Regions from separate parts of the Citricoccus alkalitolerans genome, predicted to be linked through region 3. Evidence: riboswitches for the same ligand, from Rfam matches in the RefSeq annotation. Region 3 holds a riboswitch; each other region holds the start of a gene.
The links. Region 3 has a riboswitch for thiamine pyrophosphate ahead of ABD134_RS08010 (bifunctional hydroxymethylpyrimidine kinase/phosphomethylpyrimidine kinase). Riboswitches for the same ligand answer to the same signal wherever they lie in the genome.
Positions count from the first base shown of each region.

Region 1: another riboswitch for thiamine pyrophosphate. It lies ahead of thiO (glycine oxidase ThiO); the one in region 3 lies ahead of ABD134_RS08010 (bifunctional hydroxymethylpyrimidine kinase/phosphomethylpyrimidine kinase).
Region 2: another riboswitch for thiamine pyrophosphate. It lies ahead of ABD134_RS11285 (ECF transporter S component); the one in region 3 lies ahead of ABD134_RS08010 (bifunctional hydroxymethylpyrimidine kinase/phosphomethylpyrimidine kinase).

Region 1 covers NZ_BAAALH010000002.1:1,493,774-1,503,152, forward strand. Annotated here, with positions in the region: gene ABD134_RS12715 (hypothetical protein) at 1-484, shown strand, start outside; gene ABD134_RS12720 (siderophore-interacting protein) at 578-1,570, opposite strand; gene ABD134_RS12725 (glycoside hydrolase family 15 protein) at 1,695-3,506, opposite strand; gene ABD134_RS12730 (SDR family oxidoreductase) at 3,545-4,423, opposite strand; gene ABD134_RS12735 (acyltransferase family protein) at 4,495-5,709, opposite strand; TPP riboswitch at 5,831-5,932, shown strand; gene thiO (glycine oxidase ThiO) at 5,921-7,237, shown strand; gene thiS (sulfur carrier protein ThiS) at 7,237-7,476, shown strand; gene ABD134_RS12750 (thiazole synthase) at 7,480-8,316, shown strand; gene moeB (molybdopterin-synthase adenylyltransferase MoeB) at 8,313-9,379, shown strand, end outside.
Region 2 covers NZ_BAAALH010000002.1:1,176,957-1,186,335, reverse strand. Annotated here, with positions in the region: gene ABD134_RS11290 (ABC transporter ATP-binding protein) at 1-593, opposite strand, end outside; gene ABD134_RS11285 (ECF transporter S component) at 597-1,328, opposite strand; TPP riboswitch at 1,420-1,523, opposite strand; gene ABD134_RS11280 (DUF4235 domain-containing protein) at 1,625-1,906, shown strand; gene mnhG (monovalent cation/H(+) antiporter subunit G) at 2,014-2,385, opposite strand; gene ABD134_RS11270 (MrpF/PhaF family protein) at 2,447-2,734, opposite strand; gene ABD134_RS11265 (Na+/H+ antiporter subunit E) at 2,731-3,327, opposite strand; gene ABD134_RS11260 (Na+/H+ antiporter subunit D) at 3,324-5,138, opposite strand; gene ABD134_RS11255 (Na(+)/H(+) antiporter subunit C) at 5,138-5,830, opposite strand; gene ABD134_RS11250 (Na+/H+ antiporter subunit A) at 5,827-9,024, opposite strand; gene ABD134_RS11245 (MFS transporter) at 9,151-9,379, opposite strand, start outside.
Region 3 covers NZ_BAAALH010000002.1:463,893-473,271, forward strand. Annotated here, with positions in the region: gene ABD134_RS08000 (hypothetical protein) at 1-200, shown strand, start outside; gene ABD134_RS08005 (MFS transporter) at 187-1,596, opposite strand; gene ABD134_RS08010 (bifunctional hydroxymethylpyrimidine kinase/phosphomethylpyrimidine kinase) at 1,593-3,362, opposite strand; TPP riboswitch at 3,353-3,446, opposite strand; gene ABD134_RS08015 (hypothetical protein) at 4,058-5,161, shown strand; gene ABD134_RS08020 (MBL fold metallo-hydrolase) at 5,546-6,631, shown strand; gene ABD134_RS08025 (sugar nucleotide-binding protein) at 6,660-7,571, shown strand; gene ABD134_RS08030 (aldo/keto reductase) at 7,568-8,515, opposite strand; gene ABD134_RS08035 (NAD(P)-dependent alcohol dehydrogenase) at 8,741-9,379, shown strand, end outside.

The sequences.
Region 1 (9,379 bases), 1.0 Mb from region 3:
ACGGGACCCCTCGGAGTACTACCGCAGTCCCATCGAACTCGGGTGGGCCAAGGTGGTCACCACGCGGCGTGCGGACTACCTCGGCGCCCAGGCCCTCGCCGCGGAGAAGGCGAATCCGCGCCGCGTGCTCCGCACCCTGGAATGGAACGCCGAGGACGTGGCCGCGGTGCAGAACTCCCTGCTCGGGGAAGGGGAACACTATGACTTCATGGAGATGCCCCGGGACCAGCGCGGATACATGTGGTGTGACCGGATCGAGGTAGACGGGGTTCTCGTGGGCACCGCGACCTCCCGCGGCTACAGCTACTTCTTCCGCAAGATGCTCTCCCTGGCGACCGTGGACGTGGAGCACGCGGAGATCGGCACGTGCGTCAACGTGATCTGGGGTGCCCCCGGTCATCCGCAGAAGTCAATACGCGCCGTGGTGCGGCCTGCCCCCTATAAGGAGGATCGATCACGAGGCGAGCTGCGGGCCGCCTCCTGATCCTTCGCCACCACATCCTTCGCCACCACATTGTGCGGGCAGAGATGACCAGTCATCTCTGCCCGCAAAGTTGTTCTTAGGTGTGGGGTCTGGTCAGGAGCCCTCAGCGCGGCCGATCTTCCAGTACCCCATGAAGGAGACGCACTTCCGGTCGATGCCCAGGCCCTTGACCAGGTGGCGGCGCAAGCCGGTGATGGTGCCGGCCTCACCAGCCAGCCAGGCGTACCAATGGCCATGCGGGGTCTCCGGGGGAACCTCCCACAGGGTGGCTTCCGTATCGGCTGCCTCTGCGTCGGTCTCGCCCACGACGCCGGCCGCGCCAACCGCGCCGTCGGATGCGGTCCCAGCAGCACCAGCACCGGCCACTTCCGCGCCGAACTCGCGGCCCCAGGCCTGTACGGCCTCGGTCAGGGCCTGGCCGTGCGGACGATCACCGCGGGCCAGCCAATTCAGCTGCATCCCGGGTGGTGTGGCAACGGGCAGGATGTCCCCGGCGTCCGGCACCTCGATGAACACGTGCCCGCTGAAGCTCTCGTCGAGGGTCTCCAGAATGGCGCAGATCGCGGGGGCGGCGGTCTCGTCGCCCACCATCAGCACCGTGCGTGCCGTGCCCGGATCCCACTCGATGCCCCCGCTGCGGCCGCGGCCGCGCGTCTCGGAGCGCTCGTCCGGCCCGAGGATCACCATCTCGTCCCCGATGGCGGCCCCCAGTGCCCACGCAGATGCGGGTCCGGTGGTGCCGTGCAGCACGAAGTCCACGTCGATCTCGCGGACCTCTGGGCGGACCTCGCGCACGGTGTAGGTGCGCATCGCGTTGCGCTCGGCGTCCGGCAGCTCACGCCAGCGGGTATACCACTCCATCATCGCGGGGGCGGGCTCGGCGAACAGGCCCACGTCCGGCAGGGTGCCGTCCGCGCGGGGCAGCATGAGCTTGATGCGCTGATCGAGGCCGCCGGTGCCGAAGAACTGCAGGTCGTCGTCGGCGAAGGTGAACCGGACGAAGTGCTCGCCGAGCCGGCTGATCCGCGCCACCCGAGTCCGGTACGCGCGGGTCGAGGGGTACGTCTGGGTCGCGGTCGCGGTCATGGTCTGCTTTCCGTAGGGATCGAGGCGGGGCCTCCGCGTGCCAGTGGGGGGGAAGGTTAGGCACGCCTAATTAATCTACGGAATCATGTCGTAATGTGCAACGAGGGGGTGTGCTGCCCACCCCTCACTGCCCGTTCAATGTCAGCGCGGCCACCAGCAGGGCCAGATGACTCAACGCCTGGGGAGTGTTCCCCAGGAACGAATCATCCGCCGGATCGATCATCTCGGTGTACAGGCCAACGTCGTTGGCCAGTGCCAGCATCGCGTCCATCTGCTCCCGGGCCTCGGTCCGCCGGCCGACCAGGGCGAGGGCCGCCGCGCACCAGAAGCCGCACGCAGTGAAGGTCCCCTCCTCCGCGTCCATCCCGCTGTACCGGAACAGCAGCGGTCCGCGGCCCAGCTCCTCACGGAGAGCATCGATGGTGGATGACATCCGTGGGCCGGTGTCGAACCCGCTGATCGTGTGCAGCAGGACGGAGGCGTCCAGTTCCTCGCTCCCGCGGTACCAGACGTAGGCACCGCGCTCCTCGGACCAACCGTGCTCCTCGATCCAGGCCCGGATCCGGTCGCGCTCGTCTCGCCACCGGTCGTCGGTCCCTGGCAGGTGGCCGCGCTCGGCGAGGGCGATGGCCCGGTCCAGAGCCACCCAGCAGCCCATCTTCGAGCTGGTGTAGTGCCGGTGCTCGGGCAGTTCCCACATGCCGGCGTCGGGCCGGATCCAGAGGTCGCACACGGCGTCCGCCAGCCCGGACAGCATCCGGGCCGTCTCGGCGTCCAGCACATTGCCGCCGTCCACGTACAGGGTCGCCATGTCGAAGATGTCCCCGTAGACGCCGAGCTGCAACTGGTCTGCGGCGTCGTTGCCGGCCACCACGGGGCCGATGCCGCGCCATCCGGGCACCTCCAGCTCCGTGGTAACGGCCTCGGGGACGTGCCCGTTGAGCCGATTCAACACGTGCAACCGGGGCTGCTGCTGCCGCGCCAGCCGCAGCAGCCAGGAGACGGCGGCGTGCACGTCCTCCTGCTCGTCCAGCCTCAGGAGCGCGTGCAGCGTGTAGGTGGCATCACGGATCCAGGCGAAGCGATAGTCGTAGTTCTTGGTGCCCTCGCGATTCTCCGGCAGGGACGTGGTGGCGGCCGCCGCGATGGACCCCGAGGGGTCGTGCTCAAGCAGCTTCAGCACCAGCGCGCTGCGGCGCACCTCATCCCCATAGGGCCCGTCGTACTCCAGCAGGTCGGTCCAGCGCCGCCACAGGTCCACGCTGAGGTCCACGTTGCGGCGGATCGCGTGGGTCGCCGGCAACCGCAGCGGCTCCGCCGAGGTCCCGACGACGGCCAGCAGGTGCTCGGTCGCCTCACCCGAGGCGAACCGACCGGAGATGGCCTGCGGGCCGGCGTCGTGCACGCCGATGTTCTCGCCGCGCACCGCGAGGGAGACCTCGCCCACGCGGACTACCGGACCCTGGTCCGTCTGCTGGACCCACGGGGAAGCGGTGTTCAGCATGGTCCCCGGGACCACGCGCCACCGCATCGGCACCTCGCCGGCGAGGCCCTCCACACAGCGCGCGAGCTCTGTCCAGGGCAGGGCGCCGGTGGAGCCCATGTTCACGGAATCCGTGACCCGCACGGAGCCCACCGGGGTGCGGTAGGTCGTGCTGAGCACATTAGTGCCCTGGACGTACTGCCGATGGATCTGCAGTTCGGTGGTCACGTCCACGCCGGCAGCGGCGAGGGCCTCGCGGTCCGGGTGGAGTTCGATGCAACCGCCGTGGTCCGCGTCCAGCAGCCGGGCGAAGACCGGGGAGGAATCCAGGTCCGGCACGGGGAACCAGTCCACGGAACCGTCATGCGCCACCAGGGCCACCGTCCGGCCGTTGCCGATCGCGGCATAGGAGCGAAGGTCGACATAGCCGTCCCGGCGGTCCTCCAGGTTCATGCGTCCCCTCTCAGCATCTCCACTCTCAGCGTCCTCGCTCACAGCATCGGCGAGCCGCCCGTGACGGCCACGCGCGCCCCGGAGACATAGCTGCCGTCGTCGCTGGCCAGCATCACGTAGACCGGGGCCAGCTCGGCCGGCTGGCCCGTGCGGCCGAGCGGCACCTGCTGGCCGAAGTCGTGCACCTGCTCCTCCGGCAGGGTGGCCGGGATCAGCGGAGTCCAGATCGGGCCCGGGGCGACCGAGTTCACGCGGATGCCCTTCGGTCCGAGCAGCTGCGCCAGGGAGGCGGAGAAGTTGGCGATGGCCGACTTGGTCGCCGCGTACGGCGCCAGGGTTGGGCTGGGAGAATCCGCGTTCACCGAGGAGGTGCCGATGATGGAGGCTCCGGGCTTCAGGTGCGGCAGCGCGGCCTTGGCCAGGTAGAAGTAGTGGCCCACGTTGAGACGGAACGTGTGGTCGAACTCCTCGTCCGAGATGTCCTCGAGGTTTTCGTGGCTCATCTGGAACGCGGCGTTGGCCACCAGTACGTCCAGGCGGCCGAACTCGTCGACGGCCCGCTGCACCACGCTGCGGCAGTGCGCTGGATCAGAGAGGTCGCCGGGGACCAGTACGGCACGGCGTCCGGCCTCTTCGACGTAGCGCGCGGTGTCCTGCGCGTCCTCGTCCTCATTGAGGTAGGCGATCAGGACGTCCGCGCCCTCGCGGGCGAAGGCGATGGCCACAGCGCGGCCGATCCCACTGTCCCCGCCGGTGATGATGGCGGCCCGTCCCTGAAGCTTGCCGGAGCCCCGATAGCTGGTCTCGCCGCAGTCCGGCAGCGGAGTCATCTGCGACTGCACGCCCGGCGGCTGCTGGTGCTGCGCGGGGATGTGCTCCGGGTAGCGGTCGGTGTTCGTCTCGGGTGCTGGAGTCATGGTGTTCTCCTGTCGTCGATCACGTGCAGCCCACTGTAGCGAGCACTCCGGACGTGAACCACCGGTGGCGGTCACGGCCCTATGACGGGCACCGCCGAGTCCTGGTGGTCCGAGGGGGTGGGAACGCTGGTCGTGGCCGATGAGCTCGTCGAGGCTGGCGAGGCCGGGGACGCAGGGCTTTGGCGCAACGATCCCGGCCACCATCGCGGTGCCGACCACCGCCGCAGCGCCGCTGGTGTCTCCAGCAGCCAGGTGCCCCGGGCGGCCCGGCCCAGCAGCAGTCCCGCGCCGATCGCGGTGAGCGCCACGGCGAGCACCGTCCACGCCGCCCAGGGGGCCGTGAGCAGGGGGGAGCCGGTCAGGTAGAGCACGCAGGTCAAGGCGACCACGATCGTGGTGTGGGAGAGGTACACCTCCAGCGTGTGCCGGCCCAGGAACGCCAGCGCGTGGGCCGCCGGGCGAATCCGCTGCAGGGACACGGCGAGGGCGATCCCGCCGAGCACCCCGCAGACCTGGCACAGGAACACGACGCCCGGCTGCTCCCGCTGGTCCTCGAGCAGCCCGAACCAGGCGAAGGCCACGAACCAGCCGACCGCGACGGCGGCCCACACGGTCTGGGGGACCCGGGCGACGCCGTCGCGCACCCAGGAGCTGCCGCGCGCGGCGGCGATGAAGAAGAGGAAATACGTGGGGGCCTCATAGAGGCCGGTACCCACCAGGTGCCGCAGTTCACCGCCCTCCAGCCCCGTGGAACCCGGCCAGACCACGCCGGACCACACCATGGACAGCGCCGCGGCCGAGCCGATCATCCACCCGGTGGGGATCGTCCGCAGGAGGCGGCCGGCGAGCAGGAACAGCACCAGGGCCCACAGGAACCACAGTTCGGCGTTGGCGCGCAGCGGTGACCACGCCCAGGTCTCCAGCTGCGACCCCAGGTCCGTGTGCACCATGCCCGGCAGCAGGTGCCCGCCGATGATCCGGTAGGCGATCACAGGGATCTGCCACAGCAGGAACACCCAGGCCAGCAGGGAGGCCTTGGTGCGGAGGAACTCGCCCCAGCCCGCGGTCAGCCACTTCGCGGCGAACAATCCGGACACGGCGAAGAACAGCGGCATGCGCAGGTCCTCGAACGCGGTGTTCAGGGCGCTGAACGCGGGAATCCGGTCCATGTCCGCCTGGCGCAGCCAGAGGCTGGTGTGCAGCAGGACCACCAGCAGGATCGAGATCCCCTTCGCGGTGTCCACCCACTGGGCACGCGCAGATTCGGCGTGCTGGGTGCGGTGCATGGGATCTCTTCTGCTTTGGCGGTGCGGTGGAGGGGCTGGGCGGTGCGCAGCGGCCCACATTACCGTGTCCGGCTTCCACGGCGACGGCGGGGGTATGATGGGGCACACGCTGATGAGAGTCAGCGCGTTCTGTGGGAGCCCCTCCGGGGCTGAGAGGGCCCGAGCGCCGACCACCATACCTGATGCGGGTCATGCCGCCGTAGGAAAGGACATGTGGGTGACTTCTGCGCATCGTCCTGGCCGTCCACGCCCTGGGGCCGTCGATGTCGCCATCGTGGGCGCTGGGCTGATTGGCTTGGCCACCGCGTGGGAGCTGCGCCGCCGCGGTCGCTCCGTCGCGTTGATCGACCCGGCTCCGGGAGCGGGGGCGTCGCGGGCGGCCGCCGGAATGTTGGCTCCGGTCAGCGAAGTCCAGTACCAGCAGGAATCTCTTTATTCCCTGATGAGTGCTTCGGCTGCGGAGTACCCGGTCTTCGCCGCGGCTGTCGAGCAGGCGGCCGGAGAATCCGTGGGATACCACTCCACCGAGACCCTGGTCTGCGGCGTGGACTTCGCCGACCGGCAGGCTCTGGCGGACCTGCGTCAGTTGCAGCTACGTCAGGGCATGGAGGTAGAGCCACTGGCGCTCCGTACGGCCCGCTCCCTCGAACCGGCGCTGACGCCGCGACTGTCGGCGGTGTACCGCATCCCCTCCGACCACCAGATTGACCCAAGACGACTGGTGACTGGATTACTGGCAATCCTGGTCGAACCAGAGGTGGACCCTCGGCGCCCCGCTGGTGCCGTGGACGGTGGGCCGGTGCGCCTTGTCTGCGAGCATGCGAGGGCGCTGCGTCGGGACAGACGCGGAGCAGTGACCGGCGTCGCCCTGGCCGACGGGCAGGACGTGGTTGCGGCCCAGACGATCTTGGCCCCGGGCCTGGGAACCCGTGAGCTGAACGGCCTGCCCGCTACCTGCCGGTTGCCGCTACGTCCGGTGCATGGCGACATCGTTCGCGCCCGCCTTCCCAGTGGCGCTCGGCGACTACTCGAACGCACCGTCCGGGGACTGGTCCACGGTGTGCCGGTCTACCTCGTCCCGCGCGCCGACGGCACCGTCGTGATCGGAGCCACCTCTCGCGAGGACGGCCTGGCCGGAGTCAACACCGGGGGCGTGTTTCGGCTGTTGCGCGACGCCCAGACTCTCGTGCCCAGCGTGGGTGACCTGGAACTGACAGAGGTCATGGCCCGAGCCCGGCCTGGCACTCCGGACGACATTCCCTATCTCGGCCGCATCCGTACGCCCGACGGGGACCCCGTCCCCGGCCTGGTGGTCTCGACCGGTTATTTCCGCCACGGCGTGCTGCTCACCCCTTTGGCTGCTCGCCTCGCCGCTCAATTGGTCACCGGCGAGACGGGGACCGACCCGGACGCCGACGCCTCCCACCTGACCACCACCGATCCGCACCGCTTCGACGCGACGGACCTCGATCGGCGCACCGTCGAGGTCCGAGCATCCGCGTCCGCATCCGAGTACAGGAGGACTTGATGTCCGGCATCACCCTCAACGGCGCCCCGCACGCCGTACCTGAAGGCACGACCATCGTCGACCTTGTCGCCGAGGCCGTCGGCCGGCCCCTGGGCCCCGACGGCAACATGCTGGATGGGGGCCGCCTGGGCATGGCCGTGGCCGTGGACGCCGCAGTCGTCCCCCGCAGCCGCTGGCACCGCACACCCGTGGTGGAGGGCCAGAGCATCGAGATCATCACCGCCGTCCAAGGAGGCTGAGACATGACCACCATGCACCCGGACCCGCTCGTCCTCGACAGGGTAGAGCTGTCCTCCCGACTGATCATGGGCACCGGGGGCCTGAGCTCCCTGCACACGCTGGAGCAGGCCCTGCTCGCCTCCGGCACCGAGTTGACCACAGTGGCGCTGCGCCGTTATTCCCCCGGGCAGGGAAATTCGCTCTTCGCCCTGCTCCGGCGCCATGGCATCCGGATCCTGCCCAACACGGCCGGCTGCTACACCGCACGCGACGCCCTGTTGACCGCCGAGCTGGGCCGGGAGGCGCTGGAGACCGACTGGGTCAAGCTCGAGGTCATCGCCGACGAGGAGACGCTGCTACCCGACGTCGTCGAACTGCTGGAGGCCACCGAGCAGCTGGTGTCCCGCGGCTTCAAGGTCTTCGCCTACACCTCCGACGACCCAGCTGTCGCCCGCCGCCTGGAGGACCTCGGCGCTGCCGCCGTCATGCCCCTGGGCGCGCCCATCGGCACCGGACTCGGCATCCTCAACCCGCACAACATCGAACTCATCGTCTCCCGCGCTCGCGTACCAGTGATCCTCGATGCCGGTATCGGGACCGCCTCCGAAGCCGCCTTCGCCATGGAACTCGGGTGCGACGCCGTGCTGCTGGCCAGCGCGGTGACCCGGGCCCAGGATCCTGTGGCCATGGCCACGGCGATGCGGCACGCCGTGGCCGCCGGACGGCTGGCCGCCGGTGCCGGGCGCATCCCCGCGCGCCGCCACGCCATCGCGTCCTCTCCCCTGGACGGACGGATCGATGCCAACGAGCCGGCGGATGTGCCGCGAGGGGACTGGATGCCCGTAGGGGAGCGCCGGTGAGCCGATTGCGCCCGCTCGTGGAGCCCGGGCCCGAGCTGACCCCGGAGGAGCTTGAGCGCTACGCCCGCCACTTGTCACTGCCCCAGGTCGGTGCCCTCGGTCAGCGGCGCTTGAAGAACGCCCGGGTCCTCGTTCTCGGGGCCGGAGGTCTGGGCACCCCGGCACTGCAGTACTTGGCCGCCGCCGGGGTCGGAATGTTGGGGGTCGTCGACGACGACGTGGTCACGGTCTCCAACCTGCAACGCCAGGTGATCCACACGGTCGCCGACCTCGGACGGACCAAGACGGACTCCGCCGCCGACGCGGTTGCCCGGCTCAACCCGCTAGTGGTGGTCCGGACTCACCCCGTCCGACTCAACGTGGACAATGCCGTGGACCTGGTGGGCCAATACGACCTTGTACTGGACGGAGCAGACAACTTCGCCGCCCGCTACCTTGCCAGCGATGCGACGACCTTGACCGGACGCCCGTGCGTGTGGGGCTCGATCCAGCGCTTCCAGGGACAGGTCAGCGTCTTCTGGGCCGGGCACGGACCCACCTACCGGGACCTCTACCCCGAGGCGCCACCGCCCGGGGAGGTGCCCAGTTGCGCCGAGGGCGGTGTGGTGGGGACTCTTCCAGCGATGATCGGCTCCATCATGGCCACCGAGGCCATCAAACTCATCACCGGTACCGGGGAACCCCTGATCGGACGCGTCCTGATGCACAACGCTCTGGAGATGACCTGGCGGGAACTCGGTCTGGCCCTGGACCCAGACGCCTCGCCGGTGACAGCCGTGGAGGACCCCGCACTCAGCTGCGAAGTGCCGGGCGACGCCCCGGCCGCCGCGCATGAGACACTCACGGCTCCCGAATTGGCGGCCCTGCTCGAGCGTCGGGAGCGCAAGCAGGCTTCCTTCACCTTGGTGGATGTCCGTGAAGACTGGGAACGCGAGCTGGTCAGCATTCCGGGCGCGTTGCCCGTCCCTCTGCAGGACCTCCTCGACCGCGGGCCGGCCGCGCTGCCTGAGGGGTACTGCGGCACTGACCTCGTGCTGCACTGCAAGGCCAGGACACGCTCCGC
Region 2 (9,379 bases), 710 kb from region 3:
AGGGTCGCGCCGGTCCGCCCGGCCACGGCGAGCACGGCGTCGCGGACCTCCAGCACCCCGGACGGATCCAGGTTGGCGGTGGGCTCGTCCAGCAGGATCAACGGCGGGCGCATCGCCAGAATCCCGGCGAGGGCCAGGCGCTGCTTCTGTCCGCCGGACAATCGCGAGGTGTCCCGGGCCAGGGAGATCCCCTGGTCCTCTCCCAGCCCCACGGCGTCCAGGGCGTCCAGGACGCGGTCCCAGATCTGCTCCCGCGGCACCAGCAGGTTCTCAGCGCCGAACGCCGCATCATCACCGACGCGGGACAGGATCACCTGGGTCTCGGGATCCTGCTGCACCAGCCCGGCGTGGCCGCGCAGCTCACGCGACACGGTGCCGTCCACCCACAGGGAACCGGTCTCCTCGGACTCGTCAGCGGGGTCCAGCACTCCGGCAAGGGCGTAGAGCAGGGTGGACTTGCCGGCGCCGGAAGGGCCAGCCAGCAGGACCTTCTGCCCGGCCGGCACCTCCAGGTCCAGACCCGCGACGGCGGGAACCGGCCGGCCGGCGTGGCGCCAACCCCAGTCCGCGGCGGTGATGTGCGCTCCCGGCACCGTTCAGGCCACCGGCTCCTGGTGGGCACGGCGGGAGGCCAGGGCGGACAGGGCCCCCGTGGCCGCAAGACCGCGCGTGGCCAGCCAGGACAGCAGTCCGGCGATCACCAACCCGGAGACTCCTACCAATCCCACGTAGATCAGCTTCCAGTCCAGCGTGTACTCGGGGAACCAGTTGAAGATGAACGCGTCATTGATGCCCCCGAAGATCCCCGTGACGAGGCCGGCGAGCAGCGCCACGGGTAGCGTGAAGCGGCGGTAGAGGAACGCCAGCAGGATCAGTTCCGGTCCGAGGCCCTGGACCACGCCGGAGGCCAGGACGGTCAGGCCGAACTGGGAGCCGAGCAGGGCAGATACCGCCGCAGCCACCAGTTCGGTGAACAGCGCGGCCCCGGGCCTGCGGATGATGAGCCCACCGAGCACGGCCGGGAACAGCCACATCCCGGCCACCAGGGCGGAGGACGGCGGGAAGGCCGCGAAGGCGGGGCTCAACCCGGCATAGGCCAGGTTCCAGGCCCAGAAGATGACGCCGGAGGCCACCGCGATGACGGCGGCCACAACGATGTCCACCACCCGCCAGGAGCGCCGATTCGGGGCGGCGCTGCCGGATGCTCGGCCGTTGCCGGTCGTGGTGCCGGTCGTGGCGCCGATGTCTGCGGACGGCGCGTGGCCGGCGTCGTGCCCGGGGGTTGCGTCAGGGTGTTGCGGGGTGTTGCCGGTCTTCATGGAGACCATGTGGTGTTCCTCCTCAAGGATGCAAGGAGGGGGACGGAACGGTACGCCACGAGCACCCGCACGCGGATGCTGCTGGACGGCTTCTGACGTTCCGTCAGAGAACTCGACTTCCTTCGCCGGTGCTAGCCGGAGCAGGTTCGAGGGTCTGCGCTGGGCGCACTCTCAGCACCCGGAGGTGCTCCCCTGTCGTTCACAGTGTCCGCCCATCATAGTCCACACACGGCACATCCCGCCCGGTGAACCGTTAGGCTGGCAACGAACGCGCAACGACCACCGTCAACGTCCTGGAGGAACCCGTGAACACCCTCGTGGAAAAGCTCATCGCTACCGGCATCACGATCGGCGGCGGCATCATCGGCACCAAGGTCGTGGAGTTCGCCTGGAGGAAGGTCACCGGCCATGACGCCCCGAAGGACCTGGACGACACCGAGGCCAACATGTGGAGCGCCATCACCTTCGCGACCATCTCTGCGGGCATCTCCGCCATCATCCGGGTCTCGTCCAAGCGCGGCGCGAACTCTGCCGTGAAGGCCATCCAGTCACGCACGAAATCCAGGGCCGGGGCCGCCGAGGTCTGAGGCCCGACGCCGGCCGGGCACCGGAGTGGTCCAGCTCACCGGCGGCGAGGGCCGGGCCGTGCTCGACGGCCCGGCTCAGGCGGCCCAGCCGGATCGATTCAGCCGCGTCAGTCGCGGCCCTGCTGGTCCATAGGGTCGTCCTTCGGAACGGTCCGCTGGTCGGGCGCCGTTGCGGCCGGCCTGCCCGCGTCGTCCTGACGGGCGACCACGTCCGCGAGCTCGTCCACGAAGTGGTATTCCGGTCTGAGGTGCTTGGTGCGGTAACCCGCCCGGCCCACGAGGTGTGCGGAGACCGGCGCGGTGAGCATCTGCAGCACCCACGCCAGCACCAGCACGGGCACCCACACCCACGCCCGCCAGGCGAAGGCCAGGGCTATCAGCATCAGCAACAGCCCCAGCACTTGGGGTTTCGTGCCCGCGTGCATGCGGGAGAGCTGGTCCGGAAACCGGAACAGGCCGATCCCTGCCACGGTGGACATCAAGGCCCCGAGGACCAACAGCACGGCTGCGATTCCGTCTGAGATCTGGATCCAGTCGAGGTCAAGCACGTTCGCTCGGCTCCTTCCTGGCCTCGGCCACGAATCGGGACAGTGTCACCGAACCCACGAATCCGATCACCGAGGCCACCACCACGAACACGATGTTGTCCGTGTGGTGGTTCACGGCCATCTCGACGCACAAAGCAGACGAGACGACGATCAGCAGCACGTCCGTGGCGATGGCCCGGTCCAGGATCGAGGGTCCGCGGACGATCCGGTAGATCGCTGCCAAGGCCCCCGCACCCAGCAGTATCAGGCAGACGATCCCCGCCCATTCCAGCATCGTCATCGTGGCCTCCTGCCAGCAGGGGCCTCGGCGTGCGGCGCCTCGCCCTCCTTCACGAGGGCCAGGTCCGCCTTCGTACCGATCGCCCGGATGATCGCGGCCTCAGTCTTCAGGGCTTCGACCCGAAAGGACTCGACCGCCTCCGCGTTGTCCACGTTCAGGCAGTGCAGGTATAGCGTAGAGCTGGGCCGGTCCACGTCGATGACGAGGGAACCGGGCACCAGGGCCAGCGCATGACCGGTGAGCGTGACGATCAGGTCATCGTGGCTGCGCAGCGGGACCGCCACCACGGAGTTGACGATCTTCGGCCCCTGAGTGATCGCATCCCAGGCCACCGAGATGGAGGCGGTCACCACGTGCCACAGGAACCGGAACGTGAAGATCAGGGCGTACCAGAGGTTGAACCGGTCCGAGAAGTTCACCCGAGGCAACCGGTAGAAGGTCAACGTCAGCATCGAGAACACGACGCCGGCCAGCAGCACGCCCGGCGAGAAGTCCTGCCAGAGAGCACCCCACGTGAGGGTCAGGCCCAGGAGGATCGGCCATTGGCTCCAGAAGGAGCGGCCCCCGTCCTGATCGTCCGGACCGGCGCTCATGGCTGACCCCCTTCGGTACTATCGCCGACATCGTGCCCTTCGGAATCCCCGGGGATGGAATCCGGCACGCCTGGCCCGCCGTTGTCCTGGTCCGGTACATGGATGCCCCGTTCCTCCAGGCCGCCCAGATCCTGCTCCGCCTGGGCGGCGGCCTCCGGGCCTAGGACGGCCTCGATATAGGGCGTGCGCAGAAGCATGTCCGTGGCGGCCCGGTCAGCGAAGGCGTAGAGCGGGCCGGCGAACACGGTGAAGGCCAGGCCGAAGGCCACGAGTCCGACGGTCGGGTAGACCATGCCACGGGCGGGTCCCTTGGGGATCTTGGTCGGGGTCTTGACCTGGGTCTTGGTCAGGGTCTTGGTGTCGGATTGGGCCGGGGTCCGGGTCTGGGTCTCGATTGTGACAGCTCTGGCGTTCCGGCCGGCGCGCCGCGCCTCGGTCTCCTCCAGCGCGAGGACGAGCTTGGCCGGCGGGTGCTCCACGTCCTCGACCCGGCGCCAGAACGAGCGGTTCCACACTCGGACCATCACCAGCAGCGTCAACAGCGAGGTCACCACGGAGGCGGCCACGAGCGCCCATGCCATGCCGTGGTCCGCGCCGACGCCGGCCTGGATCAGGCCGATCTTGGAGAGGAAGCCGGAGAACGGCGGGATGCCACCCAGGTTCATGGCCGGGATGAAGAACAGAATCGCGATCAGCGGTGAGATCCGCGCCATCCCGCCCAGACGGTCGATGTTGGCAGACCCGGCCCGCTGCTCGATCAGGCCGGTCACGAGGAACAGCCCGGTCTGCACGGTGATGTGGTGGACCACGTAGAACACCGTGGCTCCCAGACCGAGCACGCTGGCCATGGCCACGCCGAAGATCATATAGCCGATGTGGGAGACGAGCGTGAAGGACAGGACGCGCTTGATGTCGTTCTGGGCGAGGGCGCCGAGGATGCCGACGATCATCGTCAGCAGGGCCACCCAGAGCAGCAGTGAGTTCACCCGGTCTCCCGGGAACAGCAGTGTCTCGGTCCGGATGATGGCATAGACGCCGACCTTGGTCAGCAGGCCCGCGAACACCGCGGTCACCGGGGCGGGGGCGGTCGGGTAGGAGTCCGGCAGCCAGAAGGACAGCGGGAACACCGCAGCCTTGATACCGAAGCCGACGAGCAGCATCACGTGCAGCACCATCTGCACGTCCGGGTCCAGCTCCGCCAGCTTCACTGCCAGGTCCGCCATGTTGATCGTGCCGGTGGCGCCGTAGATCATGGCGATGGCGATCAGGAAGAGCACGGAGGAGATCACGGAGACCACCACGTAGGTCACACCCGCCCGGACTCTCGGTCCCGTGCCACCCAGGGTCAACAGCACATACGACGCCGTCAACAGGATCTCGAACCCGACGTAGAGGTTGAAGAGATCACCGGCGAGGAATGCGTTGGACACGCCTGCCACCAGGATGAGGAACGTGGGGTGGAAGATCGAGACCGGCCCGCCCTGGTCCTGGTCCGTGATCCCCTGGGCGGAGGCGTAGATCAACACCGCGAGGACGATCGCCGAGGAGACCACCAGCATCAGGGCGGAGAAACGGTCCACCACCATCGTGATGCCCCAGGGGGCCTCCCACCCTCCGAGGAACACCGCCACGGCGCCCGTGTCCCAGGTGGCAGCCAGCAGCAGGCACTCGAGGAGCAGGGTGAGGGTGATGGTGGTGACGGTGGTGGCGATCTGCGCCTTGGGCCGGCGGACCAGCACGAAGGCCAGGGCAGCGCCGAGGATCGGCAGCAGGACCGCGAGCGGGGCGAAGGAGACGATATCCAGGTCCATCACTCACCGTCCTTCGGGTCGCGGCCCCGGGGCCGGGACCGGGGACTGCCGGAACGTTCGTCCTCATCCGGCAGGTGGTCATCATGTCCGAGCGATCCGACGGGGTACTCGCCCTCCTCGGCTTCGTGCCGCGAACGGCGTCCGCCGCCCGGCAGGTGACGGTTGGCATCCATCTTCACCTTCACCGTGCCATCGGCCCGGTGGCGGACCGACAGGGCACCGGTGGAGGGGTTGATGGCCGTGGCATGCTCGTAGTCCGCGTTCGGGTCCTCGTTCTCCTCGAGGAACTCGGATGGCTCCTCCAGCAGCTCGGCGTCCTCCTCCGCGTCGAAGGAGGACTGTTCGGCGACCTTGACGTCCTCGGCGTCCACCAGGACCTCGTCCCGCCGACCCAGCTTCCAGGACCGGTAGATCATGCCGAGCATGAAGGCCGTGATGGCGAAGGAGATGACGATCGACGTCAGGGTCATCGCCTGCGGCAGCGGGTCCGTGTACGCGCTCGGGTCCATCCCGTCCTCGACGAGTGGGGCCGGGCCCGGGGCACCGGCCATGATCACGATGAGCAGGTTCGTCGCGTTGGTGACCAGGACCATGCCCAGCAGCACGCGGGTCAGGGTCCGCTCCAGCAGCAGGTAGATGCTGACGGCATACATGACACCCATGACCAGCAGCAGCACAATGTTCACGCTCATGGCGTCACCGTCCCGGGGTCCGTGGTTCCCGTGACATCGGTGGATCCGGTGGTCGCGGACGTAATGGTGGATGCTCCCGTGCCGGTGGTGGAGGTGGCTGCCACGAGGCTGGCGCGGGCCTCACGGCGGCGCTTCTCGGCCTCCACGAGCGCCGTGGTCTCCACCTCGTGGCGGCGATCCACCTCAGATCCGAGGGAACGCAAGACGTCGATGACCAGTCCGACCACTACGAGGTACACCCCGATGTCGAAGATCGTGGCCGTGACGAACTTGACGTGTCCGAGCACCGGCAGGGTGAACTCGATGATCGCTGACTGGAACACCTGGCCGCCGGCGAACAGCGGGACCATCCCGGTGACGGCCGCCACGGCGAGACCCGAGCCCAGCAGGACGCCAGCCGGGATGGGCATGGCCTGCTCCAACTCATAGCGACCACCGGCCAGGTACCGGATGGTCAGGGCGAGCCCGGCGATCAGCCCGCCCGCGAACCCACCGCCCGGAGTGTTGTGGCCGGCTAGCAAGAGGTAGATGGACAGCAGGATGATCACGTGGAAGACGAGCCGGGTGACCACCTCGAAGATGATGGACCGGCGCTCTGGGGCCACGGTGCGGCCGGCCACGAGCCACTGGTCCTCGTCCACGATGGCGAACTTGCGGAGGGCGGCCAGCTGGCGGGACTCGTCGGGTCCCTTGGGGCTGTAGCGTCCCACCGATCCCGAGGCCACCTTGTCCAGGTCGCCGCTGCGGCGGTCCCGGTGCTGGATGAAGATCAGCGACGCCACCCCGGTGGCGGCCGCGGCGAGCACGGTGAGTTCCCCGAAGGTGTCCCAGGCGCGGATGTCCACGAGCAGTACGTTGACGATGTTGGCGCCGCCGCCGTCCTCATAGGCCAGCTGCGGCATCTCCAGGGAGATCGGGTCGGCGGTCCGGGAGGCCATGACGGTGATCGCCACCCAGATCATCACCAGGCCGAACATGATGCCGAGCAGTGCGTGTGCCCAGCGGATGTTGGTGCGGTCCCGGGTGTACCAGCCGGCCGGCAGCACACGCAGGCCGAGCACCATGGCCACGAGGACGATGGACTCCACCAGTAGCTGCGTCAGGGCCAGGTCCGGTGCACCCTGCAGAGCGAAGATGGCCGCCAGCCCGTAGCCGCAAACGGAGATGAGCAGCACGGCCATGAAGCGCTTGCGGGCCCGGATGGCGGTAATGGCGCCGGTGATGATGGCCGCCCCGACGAGAATCTGGGCGACGGAATCGCCCCACGTCCAGTTCGCGGAACTGAAGATGGACGCGGCCATGCCCGCGCCGCCGTCGTACTCGTGGGGGAACAGCAGCGCCAACAACGGCGCGATGAAGGCGACCGCCAGGATGATGAACAGGTAGAAGCTCAGGGAACCGCGCTGGGTGCGGCCGGTCACCCACACGGCCACATCATCCAGCCCCCGCAGTGCGGAGCGGTAGACGCGCTGTGCGTCCACCCAGGACGGCACGGCCTCCTGGAAGCGGGCCACCCCGTCCCTGATGGCGTACAGGGCGAGACCGAGCAGGACGATGCCCACCGAGATGGCCAGGATCGGCGTGAAGCCGTGCCACAAGGCCAGGTGGGCGGGCTCAGCACCCGGATCGAGGGCCGTCATCGATCCCCCGAAAGCGACGGGCAGGGCGTCCATGACGGTGGGGATGAAGGCGCCAACCACGCAGGCGACGGCCAGCAGGGCGGAGGGGCTGAGGGCGCCGGCTGTGACGGGGCCGTGGAAGCGGGTGTCCGCGACGGTCTTCAGCTCGCCCTCCGTGCGGAGCTTCTTGGTGGCGAACGCGCCCCACACAAAGCGCGCCGAGTAGGCCACCGTCAACACGGAGCCGAGGGCGACGGCCACGAGCGGCGTCCAGGCCCAGACACTGGCCCAGAGTCCGCCGCCGGAGCCTGCCTCGGCCCAATGCTGCAGTGACTCGAGGACGGACTCTTTGGCCACGAACCCGAAGAGCGGTGGGATGCCGGCCATGGAGGCGGCACAGATGACTGCCGTGGCGGTCAGCCAGGGGTGGTTTCGGCCAACCCCGGAGAGCTTGGCCAGATCACGGGTGCCGGCCTCGTGGTCGATGATGCCGACGACCATGAACAAGGGCGCCTTGAAGAGGGCGTGGGCCACCAGCATGGCCAGGCCGGCCATGGCGGCGTCCTGATTACCGAGCCCGTTGGCGACCATGAGGAAGCCGAGCTGGGACACGGTGCCGTAGGCCAGCACCAGCTTGATGTCCGTCTGGCGCAGGGCGCGCCAACCGCCGACGAGCATGGTCCAGAGGCCGACACCGAGCACCAGCGCCTGCCACCAGCCGGACTCCGCGAACGCCGGGGCGAGCCGCGCAACGAGGTAGACGCCGGCCTTCACCATGGCTGCGGCGTGGAGGTAGGCCGAGACCGGGGTCGGGGCGGCCATGGCTGCCGGGAGCCAGAAGTGGAAGGGTGCCTGCGCGGACTTGGAGAGGGCACCCACGAGGACGAGCACGATGGCCCACTCCATGAACGCGCCGCCGTAGGGACCGGCCATCAGCTCCGGACCGCGGGCCACGATCTCGGAGAGGCGGTAGGTGCCGGCGGCCTGACCGAGCATCACCAGTCCGACCAGCATCGCCAGGCCGCCGAAGGTGGTGACGATCAAGGCCTGGATGGCGGACCGGCGGGCGAAGATGCGATGGGCGGAGTAGCCGATCAGCAGGAATGAGAGGACGGACGTCAGTTCCCAGAAGGTGTAGAGCACCATCAGGTCGTCCGTGGTGACCAGGCCGAACATGGCGCCGGCGAAAGCAATCAGCTGGGCGCCGAAGGCCGCATTGCGCGGTTCGTTGATCGTGAAGTACCGGGCACAGTACGCGAGCACGAGGGCGCCCACGCCGAGGACGATCAACCCCATGAACGCGGCGAGGGCATCCATCCGGAAGGACAGGTTGATGCCGAGGTCGGGGATCCACTCGTAGGTCTGGACGAGTTCGCTAGGAGCGGCGGCGGGCGGGGAGGCTCCCGCGTTGACGGTCTCCTGTGCCTCGAGGACTGCGGGCAACTGGAACAGGAGCCAGACGAAACCTGCGGCCGGGACGGCGGCGAGGATGTAGAACCCGTTGCGATCCGCAACCCGGAAGATCAAGGGGGCCACAAGTGCCATTGCAAAGAGCGCAATGAGCACAGTCAGCACGGGGCGGCCTCCATCTTCTGGGTGGGGGGTCGGTTATATCCTACCGGGCACATGGGGACCGAACTGCCCGATTATTCTCATGGCGTCAAGGGAATACCGACGGTTTGCCCAGTGTTTGCCCAGGGGTTAAAAGATGTCCTCGGTCTTCGGGTCCCGCACCCTGACCAGCAGGGCCATGCCGGCGATCAGCACCAGCAGGATGGCGGGGACCATGTAGCGCGAGTCACCGGTCAGGGCGATTCCCACGGAGATCAGGGCCGGCGTCAGGAAGGACACCGCCCGCCCGGTGGTGGCATAGAGGCCGTAGATCTCCCCCGCCCGTTGCTCTGAGGTCAACCTGCCGAGGAAGGAACGG
Region 3 (9,379 bases):
TCGAGGAGGTCGGCGTCGGGGACGGGCCCAACATCACGTTGCTCCACGCCGAGGGGGCCGGCTACGCCCAGCCGACGCCGGTCGACGGTGACTGGACCGACGTCGCCGATGCCACGCGCCTGCGCTTCGTCCCCCTGGCACCGAGGCAGGTCTGGGACGTGGTGGTGGGCATCGTGGACCACCTGGTCACCGCGGGGTGACGTCGAGGTCACCGTCCAGGTCCCGGGGCGCCAGCCTCGGCCCGAGCGCAGCGCCCAGGGTGAGCAGCGCTCCCCCGAGGCCCACGAGCACCATGACGGAGCCGTGGCGGCCCAGCGCCGGTTCGATCAGCGGCAGGTAGAACGGGTAGAGCGCCGGCACCACCAGGGACAGGCTGTAACCCATGCCGTAGCCGGTGGAGCGGATCTCCGTGGGGAAACGTTCGGAGAGGTAGGCGGCCACCGGCCCGTAGGCGGAGACCGTGATGACCTGCAGCACCGCGGCGAACACGGCCGCCAGCACCAGGGTGGGGGCGGTGAGGGCGAGCCACCACACCACCGGACCGGCCAGGGCGGCCACCAGCCCCCAGAGCATGAACAGCCGGCGCCGGCCGGTGAACGTGGAGAGGTGACCGGCCACGGCCATCACCACGGCCTGGGCCACCGAGGCCAGACCGATGACCACCGGGACGGCCGCCGGATCCAGGGCGGAGTCCGTGGTCAGGCGTTCGGTCAGCAACAGCACCGTGCTGTAGGTCAGCAGCCAGAGCCCGGTCATCAGCAGGAAGACCTGCCAAAAGGCGCGGGCCCATCGGCCGGTCAGCAAGGATCCCAGGCCCGACGCCGGCCGTTCGCCCGCGCGCTCGACCGGCTGTCGGGCGCTTCGGTGGAACACGGGAGCGTCGGCCACCTGACGGCGATAGTAGACGAGCATGCCGAGGGAGAGGGCGGCGCCAATGACGAACAGCAGCCGCCAACCCCACAGGGCATACTGCTCCGGGCCGATCAGCGCGAGCAGCCCGGCTACGGAGAACGCGATGGTGGCCTGCGCCCAGGGTGCCATCGAGAGAATCAGCCCGCTCATGAGGCCGCGCTTGCGGCCGGTGGACCATTCCATGGCCAGCGGGATGGCCGCGGAGTACTCCCCCGCCACGAAGATCCCGCCGAGGAACCGCAGCGCCAGGATCAGCGCCACAGTCCACGCGCCGAGCAGCTCGTGGGTGGGCATGGCCGCGATGGCCAGTGCACAGGCGGCCGTGCCGGCGATCGCGATGCGGGTGGTGCGGGTGCGCCCGAGCCGGTCGGAGATTCGCCCGAACACAATTCCGCCGACCGGCCGGCCGAAGAGCATCGCCACGATGATCAGTGCCCCTGTGGACGCAGTGGCGGCCGGGCCGGCGAGCACGAGCATGGCCGGGGCCAGTGCGGTGACCGGCAGGAAGACGTGGATGTTGTCGATCCAGTTGCCCACCACGCCGGCGCGCAAGGCAGCTTTGCCCTCCGGTGGCATGGCCGCGACGCCGGCCTGCGCTGGCGTTTGGTGCGGGGGTTGCGGCGGGTCCTGTTGCGGGCCCTGTTGCGGGGCGAGTCCTCGCGTGAGCTTGGGGGCGGTGGTCATCGGGCAGCCACGGCGAGATCTGCGGTGGCGCGGTCGGCCGAGTCACCGGATGACTCCCCCGCCGACTGGCGCGCCGGGGCCGCCTCGGCAGATCGCTGCGGCGGTGCCGCCGCTTCGGGTTCGAGCCGCGTCGCCTGCTCGAAGAACTCGAGCTCGTGCCGGCAGGCGATCAGGTACGCCCGGGCCGCGGCAGCCCGCACGGACGGGCTGGCACCGGCGAGCTCCAGCTCCACCTGCTCCAGGGCCCCTTGCACGGCGGTGACGAAGGCGGGGTCCCGGTAGGTGTCCAGCCAGGCGGCATAGGGGTGATCAGCTGGGACGTCCGGGATCCCGCCGCCCACCTGGGCGTAGAGCCAGAAGCACGGCAGCACCGCGGCGACCCCCACGGCCCGGTCCTCGCCGAGGGTGGTGGCGAGGAGGAAGTCCGTGTAGGCGCTGGTCACGGGGCTGGCGGTGGTGCGGGCGGACTCGGGCCGGGTGGCCATCCACGTCCGGTGCAGGTCGGCCTCCTCGGTGATGGCCCCGGTGGAGGCCTGGGACCAGAACTGCTGCGACTCGGTGCTGGCAGAACGCGCGGCGAGGGCAGCCAGGGCCCGGGCATAACGGTTCAGATAGAGCGCGTCCTGGGCCAGGTAGAAGGTGAAATCAGCCTCGGACAGGCTGCCGTCCACCAGGGCTTGCACGAAGTCCGACGCCCCGATGGCTGCCGTCGTCTCCGCGCCAGCTTCCCAGAGGGCTGCAGTCCAGGGACCGACCGGTGTAACAGCGGGGGCAACAGAAGGCACGGTCTGAACGACGTCGGCTGGCGTCTCCGTCGTGAGAGTCCGGCCGCGCTGGGCGTCGGGATCCCGCGGGGCATCCAAGTCCTGAGGGGCCTCGAGAACGGGCGGGACGGCGTCGTGGGCCAACCAAGGATTGGCAGCGCCGGCAGCCTGCAGCCGGCGGGAGCGGTGCGCGTGATCCACGGGGCCGTGGCCGGAGCCGACCTGCAGGGCTGCTCCGTGGAGGATGGCCTCGTGTAGCCAGCCAGTGGCCCAGGTCAGTGCGGCTTCCGGGGTGTCTCCGCGGCCGAGGCGTGTGGCCAGGGCGGATGACAGGGAGCAGCCGGTGCCGTGGGTGCTGGTGGTGTCCACGCGGGTGGAGGGTACGGCGATGCGGGTGCCGTCCGGGCCGACCCAGGTGTTGGTGACTCGCTTGCCGTCCAGGTGCCCGGTCTTCACGACGACGGCCACGCCCGTCTCGGCGGACCAGCGGCCAGCCTGGTCGAGCGCCTCGTCCTCAGTGGTCGCGCGGGGCTGGCCGGTGAGGACGGCGAGCTCGTCGATATTGGGAGTGACCACGGTGGCGCGGCGGCAGAAGGCGACCATCGCCTGCTCGGCCTCGGGCTGCAGGAGGCGGTCCCCGCTGGTGGCGATCATGACCGGGTCCACCACGAGGATGCTCGGCGGATTCTGGTCGAGCCAGGCGGCGACCGTGGCGATGATGTCAGCGGTACCGAGCATGCCGGTCTTCACCGCGTCCAGGGTGACGTCGTCACTGACGGCGGTCAGCTGGGTGGCGAGAAACTCCGTGGGCGGGACGTGGACGTCTCGCACGCCGTGGGTGTTCTGGGCGACCAAGGTGGTCACGACGGCCATGCCGTAGCCGCCGGCCGCGGTGATCGACTTGAGGTCTGCGGCAGTGCCGGCGCCTCCGGTCGGATCGGTCCCAGCGATCGAGAGCACGCAGGGAACAGAGGAATTCTGGGTATGGCAAGAAGAAGTCACGCGGACATCCCTTCGCTAGTTCGAACTAGATCAGGTTCCACGGGTGTTATCTCAGCGCCGGTCGGCGCACCCCGTGTCCACGAGCCAGTGTAGGGCAAGTCACCATTGGGCCGTCGGTAGGTTCGCGCTCAAATCAGTGCGACACCGGGCGCGACACCAAGGGCGAGGCAAGGGCGGACTGACTTAGCGACCACACACCAACATAACTTCTCTGGTCAACGGCGAGAGTAAGGTCAGCCTGCCCAAACTTACGTCAGAGTTTTTGACCAGCTGCTCAGTGACGAGGACGATCAGTGTAGACCGCTGGAAATCGGGGCTACTGGTAGAGGCAAAACAACTGGGCTTGGCGGGACACTTGCTTCACGTCAAATCCGCTAGTAGTAGTCGCATCCAAGGCTCCCTCGAATCCCGCGCCAGAGCCCTCATCACGAACGGAACTGGCGAGCTCTCAACCGTGCGCTGGGCAAGAGTTGCAGATGCCAGAGTTTCGATTCCGTTCCCGCAAGGCTCCGTTCGACGGCGTTGACCCGCTGGCCCGCACCTATGGGGGTCTGCGCATTCGAACCTGCGACCCCTTGGAGGATCCGGTCAGTTTCCGGTCTCCGCCGATCGTCTCGGGAACTCGCGGATTCCCTGGGTAGTGCACGTCAGTGCGTCGTTATCGCCCGAGTCGTGTGATTTGGGACAATCGAGAGATGACGTACTTTGCGCTGTCTCGGGAGGCTCTGCTCGGCCGCTCGGTCGAGGTGCTCGCGCCGCTGGGGTGGGCGTCGTACGGTCTTTGGCATCAGCTCGGCACGGAGCAGATTGTGAAGCTCGCTCGCCGCGGCGCCGACCCCGCAGAGGTTGACGCCCTGGTCACCGAGCAGTGGCACACTGAGAGCGAGGTGTTCCTCCGCAACGTCGCGGTGCCCCTTCGTCGGTACGGCAAGGACGTCGACCACCAGTTCCAGCGGCTCCAGTTCCAGCGCGGCAATCTCATCGACCAGGCCGTGAAGTGCCACAAGGCCGGCAACTACGCGGCAGCGACGCTCCTCACGCTCGCACAGATCGACGGGCTCACGCGGGACATCACAGGCGCCACGTTCTTCTCCAACTCCACGAACGATCCCTACCTCGACGACTCAACGCTGGCCGGCATCGCTACGAACTTGCCGATCGTGCGAGAACCATTCAAGGAGAAGGTCGCTTTGACCGGCTTCTACGGCAAGCTCTCCCGGCACGGCGCCGCGCATGGCCGGGACTTGTCCTTTGGCACGAAGGTTACCTCAACGAAGAGCCTCGTGCTGATGGGCGCCCTGGTGGAGTACCTGGAAGAACGTGCCGCAAAGGTCGCTAAGAAGTACCGCAAGCAGCGAGAGATCGAAGCACAACGACAGTCCGGAACAGACGGCAATGGCAGGTTGAACGACGACCGGCACCTCGACCAGCTCTACTTCCTCGCCGCTGACCTCGACAGCCACATCCTCTCCCAGGCGATACTGCCCTTCGCTCGACCAGAGAGCTGGCCTGAGAAGGCCCACGAGCTGATCGAACAGAGGATGCTCAGCCGCCGCTCCTTCACCTGGGGAGGCGTGGACGCAACCTCCTACTGGTGGTCCTACCGCACGCCCGCTGGCCGGCACCTCGGTGCCGCAGCACGACGGTACGGCTCCGGACTACCGCTCGACTGGCGACAGTGGCGCTGGGACGACACCGACCCTCCTGCCGGAGCCCCGTGGGACCACGACGGGTGGGCCGAGTACGACGGGAACAACGCCTCGCCGAACTGGACCATCGATCCGCTCCCAACAGGATGACGGGTCATCAGCCACAAGCCTGCTGCACACTGCAGCAGCCACGACTCGTCCCAGGACGACTGGTCGCACCGCTACCAGTCGCAACCCAGGGCCTACATTGACCCCTCACCTGAGGGTCTCCTGGTTGAACTACGAGCCGAGGTCGTGGCACTCGACCTCCACCCGCATGGTCCGGCTGCGAGCTCGGGTGCTGGCGCTCAGCCAGTCGGCGTCTACCCATCACGGGGCGCGCCGGAATGCGGCCTGAGACGCGCCATGGATGGCCAGCACGCGCACAAAGACCTTGCGCCTCCACGCACCTTCATCCATAGTGATGACGGTCGCGTGAGCCACATCACATTTCACTCCTCGCGCGGCGATCAGGACCGACCCCGCGGAGGAATCATGCCGTCCACACCTCACACCTCGCACGTCCCCCGCCGCACCCTCCTGGGCGCCGGTGGCATCGCTGCCCTCAGCGCCCCGATCCTGAGTGCGGGCGCCGCCAGCGCCGCCACGGGACCCGTGCTGGCCACGGCCGCGAACGTGCCGGACACCGGCATGCACCTGGTAACCCTCGGAACCGCTGCCGGACCGGCGATCCGCGGGACCCGGCACGGGATCGCGAGCGCCGTCGTCGTCGATGGGCTGCACTACCTGGTGGACTTCGGGCTGGGGATGCCGCGGCAGGCCGTCGAGGCGGGCCTGACGGGCAACAAGCTGCGTCAGGCGTTCGTCACGCACCTGCACTCGGACCACATCTCCGAGCTGAGCGCCTACATGCTCTACAACTGGGACACCCCGGTGCAGGGCGTCACCTCCCGGGTGGGGATCATGGGTCCGGGCCGCGCCCGCCTGCCCAAGGACATCCGGCCGGTCGTCTCCCCGCCGCAGACTGGCATGAAGGACGTCATTGACAACCTGATGCGCGCCAACGCCTATGACATCAACTTCCGCACCACGGACGAGGCTCGGATCCCGCTCAACGACCTCTTCGAGGGCGTGGACATCGAGCTGCCCCGGCGCCCGCGGGCGGATCCGGACCGCAACCCTGTTCCGGACATGGAGCCGTTCACCATCTACGAGGACGACCGCGTGCGGGTGAAGGCCACCCTGGTGGAGCATCTGCCGGTGTTCCCGGCCTTCGGGTTCCGCTTCGAGAGCGACTATGGCGTGATCACCTTCTCCGGTGACACCGCCGAGACTCCCAACATGGTCCGGCTCAGCCAGGACGCCGACTTCCTGGTCCACGAGGTCGTCAACATGGACTACTACCGGGACCAGGACTTCACCGAGGAGTTCCTGCACCACCTGGAGTCCAGCCACACCTCCCCGGAGGGCATCGGGCGAATCGCCGCCGAGGCCGGGGTGAAGAAGGTGGTGGTCAGCCACATGGCCGGGGTCTTCTCCGACGCCGACCTGGCCGGCATCGCCGAGTTCTACGACGGGCCGTACACCCTGGCCGCCGACCGGCAGCTCTTCAGCGTCTGACGGGGACCGGCGCGGATAGACTGCCCGAATGTCCGCGCCTCCCCCGTCCCAGCACACCCCCGACCGTACCCTGCTCGTGGGCTGCGGCGCACTGGGCACCCGGCTCGGGCAGCGCCTGGCCGCGGACGGCGGGGAGGTGTTCGGCCTGCGCCGCACCACGGCCGGGCTTCCTGTCACCTTCACCGCCCTGCCGGTGGACCTGCGGTCACCCGTGCGCACCGCCCTGCCGGCCGTGGACGCCTTGGTCATCACCCTGCCTCCCGGCGAGCCGGTGGCCAGCTCCGCGCCGGGCACGGCACCCGGGTCGGCATCCGCCAGGCAACCCGCGCACGACGGCGGCTACCTCACCTCGCTGCGGAACCTCGCCGCCGCGTTGCCGCAGGTCCCACCCCGCGTGGTCCTGGTCTCCTCCACCCGCGTGCTGGGTGGCCACACCCACGGCCGTCCCCTCACCGAACTGGACGCTCCCGCCCCGGTGGGCCTGCGCGCCGCCACCCTGCTCGAGGGCGAGCGGCTGGCCACGGAACTCTTCGACGCCCACATCCTCCGACCGGCCGGGATCTACGGGCCGGGCCGCGAGATGTTGCTGCGCAAGGTCCTTGAGGGTGCCCCGGTGCAGTACGCCCGCCGCACGAACCGCATCCACGAGGACGACCTGGTCCGCACCCTGCACGCCCTGCTGACCACGGAGGAGCCGCCCCGCCTGCTGCACGCGGTGGACCGGGCACCGGCACCGCTGGGCGAGGTCATCACCTACATCGCCCAGCGCCTCGGGGTCCCGCCACCACCGGCCATCACGCCGGCAGAGGCCACCGGCACCGTCCTGGACGGCACCCGGCTCCTGGACTTCCTGGGAAGCCTCGAGCATCCCACCTACCAGTCCGGGTATGACCATCTCATCGCTGCCCGGAACGGTGCAGAATCCGGGCAGCAGCCCTAGGGCACGTGGTGGCCGGCTGCCTGGAGCAGCCCGTACCACTCGCCCCGGGTGAGCGGGAGATCGGACCCGGCCACCGCGTCGGCGAGCCGCTGCGGGTTGGTGGTGCCGAGGACCACCTGCATGCGGGCGGGGTGGCGGGTGATCCAGGCCGTGGCGATCGCCGTCGGGGTGACACCGTACTGGGCCGCCAGACGGTCCAGCTCCGCGTTGAGCGCCGGATGGTCCGTGGAGCCGAAGAACACGCCGGACCCGTTGCCCTTCTGGAAGGGCGACCAGGCCTGGATCGTGATGCCCTGGACGCGGCAGTAGTCCAGGATCCCGCCGCCATCGCGCGTCAGGGCGTCCTCCTGGCCGGCCATGTTCGAGGTCAGCCCCTGGGCCACGATCGTCGAGTGCGTGAGGGAGAGCTGGACCTGGTTGACGAGCAGCGGCTGACGGACAGCGGACGTGAGCAGATCGATCTGGCGGGGTGTGTGATTGGAGACGCCGAAGGACCGCACCTTCCCGGCCGACTCGAGCTCGTCGAACGCGCGGGCCACCTCCTCCGGCTCCACGAGCGCATCCGGGCGGTGCAGCAGCAACACGTCGATGTACTCGGTGCGCAGCGCCCGCAGCGACTCCTCCACGGAAGTGACGATGTGCTCGTAGGAGGAGTCATAGTGCCACTGATCGTCCACGATTCCGGTCTTAGTCTGCAGGGTGATCTGCTCCCGATCGGCGCTGCTGAGACTCAGCGCCTCGGCGAAGACGCGTTCGCAGTGGTGGTAGCCGCCAGGGTGTTTGAAGCCGTAGAGGTCCGCGTGGTCGAAGAAGTCGACGCCGGCCTCCCGCGCCGCACCGTAGAGCGCCCGGACGTGCTCGGGCGACATGTCGGCGATCCGCATCATGCCGGCGATGATGTTGGGCACGGGGGACTCGGTACTGCCGAGGGGCACGGTCTTCATGGGGCTCCTTGGGTTTCGGTCGGTCGGCATCGGCCGACGTCGTCCCCCATGATGCCCTGCGAGAGCCCTCCGTGGCAGGGCTCACCCCGACCCGAGGGCTCCGTCACAGGGGTACCACTGGGGACTCCCAGTCCCCCTCACCGGGTGGTTCACTGAACCGGTGACCGTGGCGGGCGACCCCCGCGGCGGCCACCTCCATCCGTACAGACCGTGCAAAGGATCTTGATGACTGCTGTCCCCGCCTACATCGCCGCCAACGCCACCGACCCGATGACCCTCGGGACCATCGAGCGCCGCCCGGTCGGCCCGCACGACGTACGGATCGACATCCGCTGGTCCGGCATCTGCCACTCAGACATCCATACCGTCCGGGGCGACTGGGGGCCGCAGCCCTACCCGCTCACCGTCGGACACGAAATTGCCGGGATCGTGGCGGAGGTCGGCTCCGAGGTGACCACCCATCAGGTGGGCGACCGGGCCGGCGTCGGCTGCATGGTGAACTCCTGCGGCCACTGCACCAACTGCGCGAACGGGGACGAGCAGTACTGCCTGGAGGGCATGGTCGGCACCTACGGCGCCACGGACCGGGACGGCACCACCACCCAGGGTGGCTACTCCACCGGGATCGTGGTGGATGCCGACTTCGTGCTCCGCATCCCCGAGTCCATCCCCTTCGAGAAGGCCGCGCCCCTTCTGTGCGCCGGGATCACCACCTACTCCCCCCTCAGGCACTGGGGCGCCGGGCCGGGAACCCGCGTGGGGGTGGTCGGCTTCGGCGGGCTCGGGCATATGGCCGTGAAGCTCGCCCACGCCATGGGTGCCGAGGTCACCGTGCTCTCCCAGTCACTGCGGAAGCAGGAGGAC